Regions from separate parts of the Mesorhizobium sp. P170090 genome, predicted to be linked through region 3. Evidence: riboswitches for the same ligand, from Rfam matches in the RefSeq annotation. Region 3 holds a riboswitch; each other region holds the start of a gene.
What was found. A riboswitch is a leader RNA that binds a small molecule or an ion and turns the genes downstream of it on or off. The one in region 3 is predicted to bind cobalamin.

Region 1 (3,881 bases), 710 kb from region 3:
AACGGATTGGCAAGCGGAAAGCCCATTTCCACCGGGCAGACCCGCGCCTGGCAGGCGTGGCGAGAAGCCGGCTCGGGTTTTTTGGCGGAGACATTGATGCCGGATTATGACGTGCTTTGCATCGGCAATGCCATTGTCGACATCATCGCCCAGTGCGACGAGGCATTCCTCGAGATCAACGGCATCATCAAGGGTGCGATGAACCTCATCGACACCAAGCGCGCCGAGCTGCTCTACAGCCGCATGGGGCCGGCGATCGAGGCCTCGGGCGGCAGCGCCGGCAACACGGCGGCGGGCGTCGCCAGCTTCGGCGGCCGCGCCGCATTCTTCGGCAAGGTGTCGAACGATCCGCTCGGCGAAATCTACGCCCACGACATCCATGCCCAGGGCGTTGCCTTCGACACCAGGCCGCTCGAGGGCCAGCCGCCGACGGCGCGCTCGATGATCTTCGTCACCCCCGACGGCGAGCGCTCGATGAACACCTATCTCGGCGCCTGCATCGAACTCGGGCCGGAAGACGTCGAGGCCGACAAGGCGTCGGGCGCCAAGGTCACCTATTTCGAGGGCTATCTGTGGGATCCGCCGCGCGCCAAGGAGGCGATCCGGCAGACGGCGAAGCTCGCACACGAGGCCGGGCGCGAAGTGTCGATGACGTTGTCTGATTCGTTCTGCGTCGACCGCTACCGGGACGAGTTCCTCGAGCTGATGCGCTCGGGCACTGTCGACATCGTCTTTGCCAACAGCCACGAGATCAAGTCGCTCTACCAGACAAAATCCTTCGACGAGGCGCTGGCGGCTATCCGCAAAGACTGCAAGATTGCCGCCGTCACCCGCTCCGAAAAAGGCTCAGTGATCGTGCGCGGCGACGAGACCGTCACCATTCAGGCGACGACGATCCGCGAACTGGTCGACACCACCGGCGCCGGCGACCTCTATGCCGCCGGTTTCCTCTACGGCTACACCTCGGGGCGCAGCCTGAAGGATTGCGGCGATCTCGGCTCGCTGGCCGCCGGGCTGGTGATCCAGCAGCTCGGGCCACGGCCGCGGCAGAATCTGCGCAGCGAGGCGGAAGGGGCTGGGTTGCTGTAGATGCGCCGGCAACTAACCAGCCGCCCTACTGACGCGATGACCGCAGTGGCGGAACTGTGTCAAAGCTCGCTGATAGCGACAGCCATTCGCTTCGGAGAACTGACCCATGCTGCTGCCGTGAAGCTCGCTGGAGGAGCGGTGCAAGGCGTGCTTGCCATGACGGCATTCACCGTCATCCAGATCGTCACCAGCATTTTCCAGAAGCTCAGCTTGGGGAAGGCCAGTAAGGTTCCTGAGGTAACGGAGAACTCGCGGCGTCCGTCGGACTTGACTTGCGATCACGTCCCACGATGCCGAATGCGGGCAGCAGACTGAATATTTCACAATGCTAGACAAAGGCGTAAAAGCGCGATCACATAACTACATAAACATTTCGTTATGCGTCATTGACAAAAGAGCGAACTGCTGTGATTGTCTGCGTGTCGTGGTTCTCGCGTGCGGCGCTGCCGCAGCGGAGCTAAGAGGGAAGCCGGTGCGATGCCGGCGCTGCCCCCGCAACTGTTAGCGGCGAGCCAACCCCGCGAGCCAGGAGGCCTGCCACGCGAATTACGTCCACGGGCGGGGTGTCTCGGTGGCCGCTGCAACCCGGCGTTGATGCCGGCCTGCTAGCGCCTTCCTTGTCACCGACGCCCCAATCACCGGGGTATGACATGACTGTCTCTCAGCAAATTCCTGTAGCAACGCTCGGCGTGCCGCGCTTCGGTCGTCGGCGAGAACTGAAATTCGCGCTTGAAAGCTACTGGTCCGGAACATCGTCCGCTGGCGACCTTCTCACGACGTCGAAGGCGCTCCGTGCCGCTAGCTGGGAAGAGCAGCGCGATCGCGGCGTGTCGAAAATCCCGTCGAACGACTTCTCGCTTTACGACCATGTGCTCGACACCGCAGCCATGGTCGGGGCCGTTCCGTCCCGTTACGGCTGGAATAGCGGCGAGGTCCCACTTGACATCTACTTCGCAATGGCGCGCGGCAACCAGGGTCAGACGGAGGATTGTGGACACGCTGGTTACCAGGAGGAGGCTCATGGACCTGGTGTAACCGCGATGGAAATGACCAAGTGGTTTGACACCAACTACCACTACATTGTGCCGGAACTCGATGATGATCAGACGTTCGCCCTCTCGTCATCGAAGCCGGTCGATTACTTCCTCGAGGCTAAAGCTCTCGGCATTCACACACGCCCAGTCATCCTTGGACCCATCACCTTCCTCAAGCTGGCGAAATCGCCTGCCGAGGGGTTCGGTCCCATCGCTCTCCTACCGCGGCTGCTGCCGGTTTACGAGCAGCTTCTGGAGAGGCTGAAGCTGTCGGGAGCCGACTGGGTGCAGATCGATGAGCCAGCGCTTGTCCTCGATCTGAACCCGAACGAACGAGCTGCGTTCGAATTCGCCTATGGCCAGCTGTCGAAAGCCGCGCCCGAGCTGAAGATCATGCTGGCTACGTATTTCGGGTCGCTGGGAGACAATCTCGAAACCGCGATTTCTCTGCCCCTGGCCGGCCTGCATATTGATCTCGTGCGCGCTCCCGAGCAGCTGGAAACGGTGGCTCGGCTCGCTCCGAAGGATCTGGTGCTCTCGCTTGGCTTGATCGATGGCCGCAACGTCTGGCGTGCGAACCTGCCCGCCATTCTCGACCGCATCAAACCGATCGTCGCCGGCTGGCCCTTGGACCGCGTCGAGATCGCGCCTTCTTGCTCGATGCTGCATGTGCCGATTGATCTGCGCATGGAGACGGAACTCGACGCGGACATCAGGTCGTGGCTCGCCTTCGCGGCCCAGAAGACCGACGAGCTGGTCTTGCTGGCCCGGGCCCTGTCCCAAGGCAGGGATGCGGTGGCAGGCGCGTTGAAAGCGTCTGCCGAGGCTGCCGCCACGCGCGTGACATCCACGAGGATCCATGACCCGCTTGTTCAGGGGCGGATCGCTAGCATTCAGGACAGCGCGAAGCGACGAGAGAGCGCTTTTGGCGAGCGCTCCAGAGTCCAGGCCGGCTCACTCGGGCTGCCGCCGTTCCCGACGACGACCATCGGGTCCTTCCCGCAGACGCCGCAGGTACGCAAGGCGCGGGCCGCTCATGCGAAGGGCCAGCTGAGCTATGTCGACTATGAGACGTTCCTGAAGAAGGAGATCGAGGCTGCAATTCGCTGGCAGGAAGAGATCGGGCTGGACGTGCTGGTGCATGGTGAGTTCGAGCGAAACGACATGGTACAGCATTTCGGCGAGCAGTTGTCCGGCTTCGCGCTCACCCAGCATGCCTGGGTACAAAGCTATGGGTCGCGCTACGTGCGTCCCCCCATCATTTTCGGCGACGTATCGAGGCGCAATCCGATGACAGTGCGCTGGTGGCAATTCGCCCAGTCGCTTACGGAAAAGCCCGTGAAGGGAATGCTCACAGGCCCAGTCACCATTCTCAACTGGTCTTTTGTTCGCGACGACGTACCCCGCTCCGAAGCCTGCCGCCAGATCGCGCTCGCCATCCGCGACGAAGTGACGGATCTCGAAAGATCCGGCGCAAGGATGGTCCAGATCGATGAGGCCGCGTTTCGCGAAGGATTGCCACTGCGCCAATCTGACTGGAAAGTCTATCTCGACTGGGCTGTCGAATGTTTCCGGATCGCTTCAACGGGTGTAAAGGACGCGACTCAAATTCATACCCACATGTGCTATTCGGAGTTCAACGAGATCATTCACGCGATCGCTGGAATGGATGCGGATGTCATTTCGATTGAGACGTCGCGCTCGAAGATGGAACTGTTGGACGCCTTCACGAGCTCCAAATATCCGAACGAAATCGGT
Region 2 (3,881 bases), 3.7 Mb from region 3:
CGCAGGGTTTTACCGACCCGCGACCGGGCGGCACACCGGACCGCCGTCACCTCGCCCGCGTGCTCTCGCGCACCGGCCTTCTGCAGATCGATTCCGTCAGCGCCGTGGTGCGCGCCCACTATATGCCGCTCTATTCGCGGCTTGGCCCCTACCCGCTCGCCCTGCTCGACAATGCCGCAATCACCCGCAAGCGCACCGTGTTCGAGTACTGGGCGCATGAGGCCTCCTTCCTGCCGGTCGAGACATACCCGCTGATGCGCTGGCGCATGCAGCGCGCCGAGCAGGGCGATGAAATGTATCTGGGTCTCGCCAAATGGGGCCGCGAGCACGCCGCCTATATCGAAGAGATCTACCGTGCGGTCGCCGAGCGTGGCCCGATCGCCGCTTCGGCCCTGGAAGGCCAGAAAGGTTCGGGCGGCTGGTGGGGCTGGAGCCACGCCAAGCACGCCTTCGAATGGCTGTTCTGGGCCGGACGCATCACCACGGCGCACCGCCGTGGCTTCGAACGCTTCTATGACCTGCCCGAGCGCGTGCTGCCGCAGGCGATCCTCGATCTGCCGGTGCCGGCCGCCGAGGACGCGCACCGCGAATTGCTGCGCATTTCTGCCCGCGCCCACGGCATCGCCACATCAGGCGATTTGCGCGACTATTTCCGCCTGTCGCCGGCCGACATGAAGGGCCGGTTGGAGGAACTGGTCGAACTGGGCGAGTTGCTGCCGGTACGCGTCGAAGGCTGGGACAAACCGGCTTACCTCTATAAGGACGCCCGCCTGCCGCGAAAGATCGAGGCCCGCGCCTTGCTGGCGCCCTTCGATCCGGTGGTCTTCGAGCGAGCGCGCACCGAGCGTCTCTTCGATTTCCGCTACCGCATCGAGATCTACACCCCGGCCGACAAGCGGCAATATGGCTATTACGTGCTGCCTTTCCTGCTCGGCGACAAGATCGTCGCCCGCGTCGACCTCAAGGCCGACCGGCCTGCGAGTGTCTTACGCGTCCACGCCGCCTATGCCGAAGCAGGCGCACCGCCTGAGACCACCGCACAGCTTTTCGAGGAACTAAAGGAGATGCAGGGCTGGCTTGGACTTGAGCGCATCGAAGTGACGCCCGCCGGCGATTTGGGGCCGGCATTGGCTAGCGAGAGAGATGGCCAACCCTTGCAGCGTCTGTCATAGACGCCTCAATAAGCCTCGTAGGTTGTGCAATGGCATCGGACAAAGTGCTCGACATGATCCATGGCGCCCTCATTGCGCATGGAATAGATGCAGTCCGCAGAGATAGGGACGTCATGCTCCAATCGAAGCAGCTTCGGTTTGAGGCGGAGGTGTTCGAGACGAGTTCTGACCGGCTGGTCCTGGAAATCTACATTTTTTCTCCGCTGCTTGATGTTCAGCCGGTCATTGAATCCTTTGCTGGCTTCGGCGACACGCGCGAACAGGAACTGAACCAGGCGTTTGAAAAGTTTCTCCGTGGTGTTTTCCATGTGGCCATTGAGGGACTGGCCGATCACGTCTGCGAGAACATGCAGGCCGAAATAGAGCTTTGGCAGCGAAGCAGCGCCAGTTGGAAGATCTGGCGAAAAGATGCCCGCTGGAAAATCTATAGCGGCCCGGTCATTTCCCAGGCCACAACCGAGCTATGCTCGCTGACACCAGGCTATCCAGCATTCTGTGCCAAGCTGGAAAAGCTGTTCACAGCTTCGGTACCCCCCGGAAGCCATTTTGTCCGGACCTTTCTGGCAGGCTTGAAGGGCACGCTGATTAGTGCCGAAGTCCTTCTGGACAACGCGGTTTGGCATGAGGGACAGAATCTGGCTGTCGGTCATGACTGGGACTATGGCGTTGGCTATCAAGCTATCCGACAGGTCATCCTGGCACTGCCGGAACCGGGACATGACAGCCCCTGCCGACATCGCCATGTCGTAGCCGTGCGTTGACACCGCCGCCCGCAAAAGCCTAAATCCGCTGCAGACGGTCCCCTGCCCGCAACGGCAAGGGCCAAGAGGGAATGCGGTGCGGGACGAAAATCCCAAATCCGCGGCTGTCCCCGCAACTGTAAGCGAAGAGCCAAGGCCGAAAGCCACTGGGTAACACCGGGAAGGCGGCTAACCAAGGCGATGACCCGCGAGCCAGGAGACCTGCCGTCTGAGACAAAGTATCCGATCGCCTGGCGGGTTTCCGGGCAAGGAGCACGGTTTTTGGACCAGAACAGCAGTTTTTCGGCTGGCACAGCGGACATTGCGTCCGGGGACAACGACGCCCTGACCGGCGTGACCGTCATCGTCTGCGCCTCCTGCCGCGATGAGACCGGTTCCGACGCCCATCCGCGCGCCGGCGAATTGCTGGCTGAGGACACACGCCGCGCCGCTGCCGGCGATATCCGGGTCCGCACCGCCGAATGTCTCGGCAATTGCAAGCGCCGCCTCAGCGCCGCGATCCTGCGTGATGGCTGCTGGAGCTATGTCTTCGGCGATCTGGCCCCAACCAGCGGCGCCGACCTCGTCACCGGCGCAAAGCTCTTCGCGACTTCGACCGACGGCCTCATCCCGTGGCGCGGCCGGCCCGATAGCCTCAAGCGCGGCCTCGTTGCCCGCATCCCACCCCTCGACATGCTGAAGGACTGACGATGAACGCTTCAAACCCGGCCGCCAACCTCTCCCGTGTTCCCTGCACTGTCGTTACAGGCTTCCTCGGCGCCGGCAAGACGACGCTGGTCCGCCATCTCCTGGAAAATGCCGGCGGCAAGCGCATCGCCATCATCGTCAACGAGTTCGGCGACATCGGCATCGACGGGGAAATCCTGAAAGGCTGCGGCATCGACACCTGCCCCGAGGAAAACATCGTCGAACTGGCCAATGGCTGCATCTGCTGTACAGTCGCCGACGATTTCGTGCCCGCCCTCGACAAGATCCTCGCGCTGACACCGAAGGTTGACCACATCCTGATCGAGACCTCGGGCCTGGCTCTGCCCAAGCCGCTGGTCCAGGCGTTCCAGTGGCCGAGCGTGAAGAGCCGGGTAACCGTCGACGGTGTCATCGCCGTGGTAGACGGCCCGGCGCTGGCCGAAGGCCGCGTCGCCAACGACATGGACGCTTTGCAGGCACAGCGCGCTCAGGACGAGACGCTCGACCATGACGATCCTGTCGAAGAAGTGTTCGAGGACCAGATCGCCTGCGCCGATTTGATCATCCTGTCGAAGAGCGATCTGATGGACGCCCCCGGTTCGGCCCGCGCCAACGCCATCATCAATGAACATTCCGCCCGCGCGGTAAAAATCGTGCCGACTGCGCATGGCAAGGTCGACCCGTCGGTGCTGCTTGGCCTCGGTCTCGCCGTCGAAGACGACATCGAGAACCGCAAGTCGCATCACGACGGCGCTTTCGATCATGAGCATGACGATTTCGACACCTTCATCGTCGACATCCCCTCGATCACCAATCCGGACGAACTGGCAAAGCGCGTCGCTGCCGCCGCCGAACAGGAAAACGTGCTTCGCGTGAAAGGCTTCGTCGAGGTCGGCGGCAAGCCGATGCGGCTTTTGCTGCAGGCCGTCGGCCCACGCGTCAACCATTACTATGACCGCGCCTGGACGGCCGAGGACGATCGCCGCTCGCGTCTCGTCGTCATTGGCCTGAAGGGGCTGAACCGTCCGGCGATCGAGCGTATACTCGCCGGTTGATCTCAGGCACGAGCCGCGATGCACATACTCACCACGACCTCCGCCTCGCTCGACGATCTCGCCGAGCCGGTTGATCTCCGGCAGACGCCGGCGGATATCGTGGCGCTGTCCTTCACCGACAGCGACCTCGCCGGCCTCGCGGCGGCCTGGAAGGCCGATGCCGCCCGCCTGCCGTCGATGCGGCTGGCGGCGTTGCGCGACCTGCG
Region 3 (3,881 bases):
GCCGGAGCCGGCGGAAATGAACAGGTATTTGGCCGCCGGGTGGCTGTGCAACGAGAAGTCGCCGGCCGGTCCGTAGGCCTTGACATGCGAACCGGGCACCAGATGGTCGAACATCCAGCGCGTGCCGATGCTGCCGGCCTGCGCCTTGACCGTCACCGCGATCGAAAACGGCCGCGATGGCGACGACGACAGCGTATAGGTGCGCATCAGCGGCCCGTCCGGTGTCGGCAGTTCCAGCGTCAGGAACTGGCCCGGCTTGTAGCGGAACCAGGTCTGGTTGTCGGAGCGGAAGGTGAAGGTCTTGACGTCGGGCGCCTCGTCGCTGACGCCGATCACTTCCAGCACCTGCAGCCTATCGTTCCACGGCGCCATCTGGTCGAGATGGCGATAGAGCCCAAGATCCGTCATCGCATTCATCCTCTGGTCCCTCTTCGCCTGCTCCAGTTCACGCGACGCTGCGCAGCGCCGGCCGGCCGCCTTCGGCAAGGCGCGGGCCGATGAAGGCCGCGTACCATTCGACGAACTGGATCACGCCGCCCTCATGCAGCTCCGAATAGGGGCCGGGCTCATAGGCCGGCGACAGGATGCCGAAGGCGTTTTCCTCGACGATGCGGCGGTCCTGGTCGTTGGTCTCGGTCCAGACATGGGTGAGCTCCTCAAGGTTGTAGTCGACGCCCTCGACCGCATCCTTGTGCACCAGCCACTTGGTCGTCACCGCGGTTTGCGTGGCGCTGATCGGCAGCACCCGGAAGGTGACCGCATGGTCGATCAGTATGTGGTTCCAGGTCGTCGGATAGTGGTAGTGCATCAAGGTGCCGATGCGGTCGGCGGCAACAGTGTCGGACAGGTTCTTCGTCACCGCGCGCTTTCCCGACATCGTGTAGCTGACGGCATCGCGCAGCAGCGGCGCGCGGGTGGCGCGGTATTGCCCGGCCGGATCGATGCGGAACTTGCTCGGCAGGCCCGCCGCCTCGCATTTCGCCCAGTGCGCCAGCATCTCCGGATCGCTGTCGGCGCCCTGCACGCCGGTCACCGTCGGCGCTTCGGGGAATGTCTTGCACAGCTCTGGATGATTGCCGGCGCAGTGATAGCATTCGCGGTTGTTTTCCCAGACCAGCTTCCAGTTGCCCTTCTCGATGATGGTGCTCTCGAAGGCGACCTTGGCTTCATTCAGCCGGTGCGGCTTGAGGTAGGGCTCTATCATGGCGCGCATCGGGGCAAAGTCGGCAGGTTCTTTCGCCAGGCAGATGAAGATGTAGCCGCCGACGCTCTCGCAGGCGACGGGCTTCAGGCCGAACTGGCTCTTGTCGAAACCGTCGGCCATCTGGCGGGCAAACAGCAGCCGGCCGTCAAGCTCGTAGGTCCACTGGTGATAAGGGCAGACAAGCTTTGCCGCCATGCCCTTCTCAGTGTTGCAGACACGGCTGCCGCGATGGCGGCAGGAATTGTGAAAGGCGTTGATGTTGCCCTTCTGGTCGCGGACCAGCACCACCGGATAATCGCCGATCTGCACGGTGATATAGCTGCCGGGCTTCGGCAGTTCGCAATCATGGCCGATGAACAGCCAGTCCCGATACCAGATGAGCTCCATGTCGAGCTTGAAATAGTCCGGGTCGGTGTAGAAGGGCTGTTCCAGCGAAAAGCCTTGCTTGCGGCCGTTCAGGAGCCTCAGCATGTCGTTGCGCGTATCCATAGTTCTGTCCTCGTGGTTTAAGGACTGAACTTGGTGGTGATGGAGGAAGGATCGGACGCAGGCCGGCGCGGCTCCGGACATGCACTATCCACCTCTTGACCGCCCACCGCGATCAGTCGAGTCTAGGCATCTCGGGCTGGTTTCCGGGCTCTGGAGTTGTCCTTGCGGACCATCGCGACACCTTCCCAGGCTCTTGCCCAGTGGTCTCCCGTTGCGACTTCAACTCCACCACCGTTGCGGGGGCAGCGCCGGATTCTGACCGGCTTCCCAATTCTCCGCTGCGTCGTCACGAAGCGGCACCTGAGATGCGATCATCTAATCACGGCAGCGATCGCGACGTCGGCATGAAAGCGACATCATATCCATGCGGCGCGACACGCGCGGCATACGCCCCGCCGACCACCGAAGGGCTGAGATCCTGTCTTGCGGCGCCATCATCGCCGTTTCGAATTGCTGCGGATCCAGTTCCGATCGGGGGCAAAAAGGGCTCAACGGTATCGAAAAGTTACTATTAGCAATCTCTAATCGAACCGAACGGTTCGTTTCTGTTGACAATGCGTGCAGGACGGTGTGAACGACGGCCCGGAAACCGACACCGGAGCGAACCACTCGGTTCGACATAAGCAACTGAAAACAATACAGTAAACAGCCATGAAGGAACTTCCTGGCACAATTTCAAGGTGCAGGACCGTGGTCCACACGGAACAACTTCGTGATTGGAAACCAGCCTATGGCTTTCCCACATCGGGGCTGTCCGAACGACGCGAATTCCTCCCAAGACACGCCGCTAGACGGACAGACAAACTGGAGTACTAAAAATGAAAAAGATCATCCTCACTGCCGCAGCCGTTTTGGCGATCACCGGCAGCGCCTTCGCCGGTAGCGACAATTACGGTTCCAATGGTGCGAACCAGCCAGCCGTCTCGGTCGACAGCTCGTATACGGCTTCCATTCAGAAGCCGGCGCACGCTGACAAGCAGCCTGTCGTTCAGGGCGCCGACCGCGACCTCTACGGCAATCGCTGATCCCGACCAAAGGAGAGCGGCTAACCCGTCGCTCTCGGATCCCAAAAAATTCAGGAGTGTTTGAAAATGAAAAAGCTCATCCTTGCTGCCGCCGCCGTTTTGGCCATCTCCGGCAGCGCTTTCGCCGGCAGCGACAACTACGGTTCCAACGGCGCCAACCAGCCAGCGGTTACGTGGACCGACAGCGGCCACACCGCTTCGGTTGAGAAGTCGGTTTCGACCGAGCAGACGCCTGCCCACGGTGCCGACCGTAACCTTTTCGGCCGTTAAAAGCCGGTTTCCCAGCACGCGGCGGGCTTATCCGCTGCAGCTGGCGACATCAGAAAAATTCAGGAGACTAAAATGAAGAAGATCGTTCTTGCCACCGCAGCCCTTCTGGCTATTTCGAGCGCTGCCTTTGCCGGCAGCGACAATTATGGCTCCAATGGCGCCAACCAGCCGGCCGCTGCCGTCGACACCACCCGCACCTCATCGACCGGCACCAACTCGGCGGTCTACAAGCTGCTGAACTCGTCGGACGACCAACAGAAGTTCGTTCCTCAGAGCAGCGACAGGGATCGGTTCGGCAACAACTAACAGCCGAAGCTTGAAAAAAGAGCGGCGGGCCTGGCCCGCCGCTCTTTTTTCATGCCTGTACGACGCAGCTATCTCAAGCCGCCTTCACTTCCACCGGCTTGAGCGAGAAGGAGTGCCCATCGGCGTCGAAGATGTGCAGGTCCCCGGCATCCGCGGTCAGCCGCAGCTTTGCCCCGCGCTTGACCTCGACATTGCCGGGCAGCTTGGTCACCAATGGCAGGTCGGCGCGACCGATATCGATATAGACCAGCTGCACCTCGCCGAGCTGCTCGACATAGTCCACCACGCCCTCGAAAAGATATTCCGTGCCGGTGGCGACCGACAAATCCTCCGGCCGCACGCCGAAGCTGACCGCCGCACCCTTGGCTGACGCCGGCGTTGCAATCGGCACCGTGGCCTTGCGGCCGCCGACATGGCTGACGATTGTCGGGTTGCCCGTCCTGTCGATTGTCGCCGGCAGGATGTTCATGGCCGGCGAGCCGATGAACTGGGCAACGAACAGATTGCCGGGCTTCTTGTAGAGGTCCATCGGCGTGCCGACCTGCTCGATATGGCCATCCTTCAGCACGACGATGCGGTCGGCGAGC
Region 4 (3,881 bases), 3.6 Mb from region 3:
ATGATGCTTCGTCACGCCCATCTCCGTCACCAGATCCGCCGCCTCGACCAGCGCCGGCTTGGCGTTGCGGCCGGTGACGACGACATGCAGACCTTCGCGCCGCGCTTTCAGCGCCGCCACCACTCTGTAGAGATCGAGATAGTCGTAACGCAGCGCGATGTTCAGTTCGTCCAGCACGACGAGGCTGATCGAGGGATCGGCGATCAGTTCCAGCGCCTTGGCCCAGGCGGCTTCGGCCGCCTTAATGTCGCGCTTCAGATCCTGCGTCTCCCAGGTGAAACCCTCGCCCATCGTGTGCCAGACGACGCGGTCGCCAAACGCCGCGAAGGCATCCTTCTCGCCGGTGTGCCATTTGCCCTTGATGAACTGGACGATTCCGACGCGCTTGCCATAGCCGAGCATGCGCAGCGCCAGCCCGAAGGCAGCCGTGGTCTTGCCCTTGCCGGGTCCGGTGTTGACGATCAGCAGCCCCTTCTCGACCGTCTTTTCCGCGACCTCGGCGTCCTGCACCGCCTTGCGCTTGGCCATCTTGGCGCGATGGCGCTCTTCGTCTTTTGTGTCGATATCGGTCATCTCATTTCACCTTGAGCGGCAGCCCCGCCACCATCAGAAGCACCATATCAGCTACGACCGCGATCTGCTGGTTGAGCCGGCCGGCGGCATCGCGGAACCGGCGTGCCAGCGCATTGTCGGGCACGATGCCTTGTCCGACTTCGTTGGAGACCACGAACCACGGTCCGCGCGGCCGCGAAAGCACATCGGCCAGCCGCCGGCACTCCCCCTCCAGATCATGATCGGCCAGCATATGATTGGTCAGCCACAGCGTCAGGCAGTCGACAAGCACCGGCTGGTTGTCCGGCAATGCCTCGAGCGCACCGGCAAGATCAAGCGGGGCGTCGATGGTCGCCCACCCCTCGCCACGGCGCGAGCGGTGCTGCGCGATGCGCTCGCGCATTTCGCCGTCATAGGCTAGCGCGGTGGCGATATAAGCCCATGGCGGCAGCAACGCCGTCGCCAAAGTTTCGGCATGCGCGCTCTTGCCGGAGCGCGCACCGCCGATGATGAAGGTCAAACTGCGATCAGGCAAAGCTGTCGCGCAGGCTGGTCGCGGTGCCGGCGAAGCGCGCGCGCACTACACCGACAACTGCGCCGAGCACCAGCCAGAACACCAGATTGGTCAGCGTCACCGCCACCACGAACTGATGATGCAGGCCCTCCGGGATCGGCGTTACGAAACTGTCAGGCTGCGGCGCGCCGACAATATGCGGGGCGACGATCAGGACGACGGCGAGCACGGTCAGGGGCGCCGACGTGCGGAAGGTGATAAGGGCAAGACCGATCGCCGTTGTCATCACCGTTGCCCACCACCAGATCTGGCGCTGCATGAGATCGGCCGCCGGCATTGCCGGCAGTTCCGGCGGCAGGCCGAGGCCCGGCGCCAGCGTGAACACGGCAAAGCCGGCCAAGCCCCAGAACACGCCCTGGCGCCAGCTGCCGATGCCGCCGGCGAACTCGGAAACCGCCACCAGGACCAGCGCGAAGCCGATGCCGGTGACGATATTGGCGACGACACTGAAGGCGAAACGCTCGAAGCCGTCGGCCGGCGCCCAGCCTTCGTCCTCCGCCGGCGCGGCTGCTTCAGCCGGTGCTGCGCTGCTCACCGCATTTTCCGCCGGCGCGGCGGTGCTCATGGCATCGGTGTCCGCAGCGTTGGCGGCGGGCGCCGCGGCATGCTGATGCTCATGGCCGCCACCAGCCTTTTCGTAGACCTCCGCCTTGAGGATCAGCGGCACGGTGGCGTAGGCCTGCATGCAGGCGAGAGCGACACCCGCCACGAGCCCTGCGATCGCCGCGATGAACACGACGTTGCGAAACAGGTTCATGATGTCAGATCCTCGTCAGTGGCAGGGAAACGCCATCGAATGGCGATAGTCGTGCGCCGCATTGTGGACCGCATCGATATGCGAGAAACCGACAACGCCGACGACGAAAATGCCCAGAAACGCGCTAAGCACGAGCTGCATGAAGCGCGACTGCGAGGAGACGGATGCGCCGAGGGAGACGGAAGCGGTATTCATATCTTGTCCTTTCGCCCTCCACCCGAGGGCATCGAAGTCAGTTCCCTGTCGCCGGCAGGTCTCCTGGCTCGCGGATCAGCGCCCTTCCCCACCTTCCCGAGGAAAAATCCTCAGTGGCTTGGAGAGGACTACCGCACACAGTTGCGGGGGCAGCCACGGCATTGGGCAACAAGTCAGCCCTCACCGCATTCCCTCTTGGTCCCTAACGGAACCGACGACATGCATGACTATAGGCTGAAACGGCCGCATCCGGCAAACCAAATTCCGCCGGCCAACAGCGCGAATGCGCCATGCGGCGTTACGGGTTCAACGCGGTGATCCGCTCGGCAACCAGCCGCTGCAGCCGCCACAGATGGCGATCGTGAATGCCGCGCTCTTCAAGGTTTTTCACCGTGTTGTAGAGATAGTCGGCGCCCGATCCCCAGTGCCCGCAGGACGTGGCCAGCCTTTCGACGATCTTGCCTTCGTCGAGCGGGCCGGAATAGGTCAGGCCGTTGCGGTTGATCACGAAGGCCAATGCCCTGAGCGGTCCGGCCTCGCTTGCAAGCTTCAGCATGCGCGGCCGGTAGCTTGTCGGCTTCAGCGTGACTTCGCGCCGGAAAAGCCGGCCCAACTGCTCGCGCCGGTTATTGTCGGTCAGCCGAAAGGCGACGCCCTTGCATTGTCCGCCACGGTCCAGCGCCATCATCAGGCCGGGGCTGACCTTGGTGCCGCGCCAGCGCGTCATGTTCATGCAAAAGGACCGATGCCAGCCGCGCGCCAGCGCAACGCGGTCCTCGACATAATCTATTTCCGGTTTCCAGATCAGCGATCCATAGCCGAACAGCCATAGCGGTTCGCTATCCGGGAGTTCGACCTGCAATTCATCCAGAAGCGCGTCATAGTCGGCTTCATCGAGATGCATCGCGTCCGGATCAGGCCCGGGGTCCCTGCTCTCGCGCCAGCAGCGCGCGACCAGCTCCGGCGTAAGCGACATCTGTCGTGCGGCCACGTCCGAATCCCCCCAATTCCGAATGTCCCATGTCCACGACATGATTATGCGCCGCGCCTGCAACCGGCAATGCGGCACTCTGATTGACAAACGATTTGCCGGGGTGTCGGCTGACGCTTCATAGGAAGCCAGCCATGCATCCCAACCCGAGCGAGCGCGACCCCTATAACGGCCTGAGCCGGGCCGAACCGACGCTACCGTCATCGGCCTATTGGGATAGCGAGGCTTACCAGCGCGATCTCGAGGCCATCTGGTACAAAAGCTGGCTGCTCGTCTGCCGCGAGGCCGATCTTGCCCAGCCTTTGGCATTCAGGACATTCCGCGTCGGCACGCAGGAAATCGTCGTGCTGCGCGACGACACCGGCGAGTTGCGCGCCTTCCACAACACCTGCCGGCATCGCGGCTCGCAGCTTTGCCAGGAAAGCGAGGGCCGGCTGAAAGTGCGGCTCATCACTTGCCCCTACCATGCCTGGTCCTACTCGCTGCGCGGCGATCTCGTGCGCGTTCCCTCGAAATCGCTGCCAGATGGTTTCGACAAGGCAGATCATCCGCTCTACCGGGTGGCGCTGTCGGTGTGGCGCGGCTTTGTCTTTGTGAACCTTCAGCAGGCGACGGCCGGCTCCGCCGAGACCTCCTTCGATCCCGCATCCGGCGACCTCGCCAATTGGCCGCTGGAAACGCTGGTATCAGGCCATGTCCTGCGCAAGGTGATGAACTGCAACTGGAAAATCTTCTGGGAGAACTTCAACGAGTGCCTGCATTGCCCAGGCGTCCACAAGGACCTGTCTCGGCTGGTGCCGATATACGGCCGC

Region 1: it holds a riboswitch for cobalamin, as region 3 does, so the genes downstream of both, metE (5-methyltetrahydropteroyltriglutamate--homocysteine S-methyltransferase) here and AC3EML_RS06270 (aromatic ring-hydroxylating oxygenase subunit alpha) in region 3, are expected to answer to the same signal.
Region 2: it holds a riboswitch for cobalamin, as region 3 does, so the genes downstream of both, AC3EML_RS24025 (DUF1636 family protein) here and AC3EML_RS06270 (aromatic ring-hydroxylating oxygenase subunit alpha) in region 3, are expected to answer to the same signal.
Region 4: it holds a riboswitch for cobalamin, as region 3 does, so the genes downstream of both, AC3EML_RS23780 (CbtB domain-containing protein) here and AC3EML_RS06270 (aromatic ring-hydroxylating oxygenase subunit alpha) in region 3, are expected to answer to the same signal.

What each region holds. Positions count from the first base shown of each region.
Region 1 covers NZ_JBYNWH010000001.1:1,964,088-1,967,968, reverse strand. Annotated here, with positions in the region: gene AC3EML_RS09425 (adenosine kinase) at 97-1,089, shown strand; cobalamin riboswitch at 1,498-1,645, shown strand; gene metE (5-methyltetrahydropteroyltriglutamate--homocysteine S-methyltransferase) at 1,740-3,881, shown strand, end outside.
Region 2 covers NZ_JBYNWH010000001.1:4,947,504-4,951,384, forward strand. Annotated here, with positions in the region: gene AC3EML_RS24015 (winged helix-turn-helix domain-containing protein) at 1-1,172, shown strand, start outside; gene AC3EML_RS24020 (DUF6348 family protein) at 1,202-1,933, shown strand; cobalamin riboswitch at 1,952-2,156, shown strand; gene AC3EML_RS24025 (DUF1636 family protein) at 2,195-2,620, shown strand; gene cobW (cobalamin biosynthesis protein CobW) at 2,623-3,675, shown strand; gene cobN (cobaltochelatase subunit CobN) at 3,694-3,881, shown strand, end outside.
Region 3 covers NZ_JBYNWH010000001.1:1,257,066-1,260,946, reverse strand. Annotated here, with positions in the region: gene AC3EML_RS06275 (FAD-binding oxidoreductase) at 1-408, opposite strand, end outside; gene AC3EML_RS06270 (aromatic ring-hydroxylating oxygenase subunit alpha) at 446-1,693, opposite strand; cobalamin riboswitch at 1,811-2,012, opposite strand; gene AC3EML_RS06265 (DUF680 domain-containing protein) at 2,512-2,718, shown strand; gene AC3EML_RS06260 (DUF680 domain-containing protein) at 2,785-2,988, shown strand; gene AC3EML_RS06255 (DUF680 domain-containing protein) at 3,061-3,294, shown strand; gene AC3EML_RS06250 (ABC transporter ATP-binding protein) at 3,368-3,881, opposite strand, start outside.
Region 4 covers NZ_JBYNWH010000001.1:4,900,876-4,904,756, forward strand. Annotated here, with positions in the region: gene cobO (cob(I)yrinic acid a,c-diamide adenosyltransferase) at 1-573, opposite strand, end outside; gene cobU (bifunctional adenosylcobinamide kinase/adenosylcobinamide-phosphate guanylyltransferase) at 575-1,087, opposite strand; gene AC3EML_RS23775 (CbtA family protein) at 1,080-1,883, opposite strand; gene AC3EML_RS23780 (CbtB domain-containing protein) at 1,899-2,078, opposite strand; cobalamin riboswitch at 2,115-2,309, opposite strand; gene AC3EML_RS23785 (gamma-glutamylcyclotransferase) at 2,377-3,069, opposite strand; gene AC3EML_RS23790 (aromatic ring-hydroxylating oxygenase subunit alpha) at 3,204-3,881, shown strand, end outside.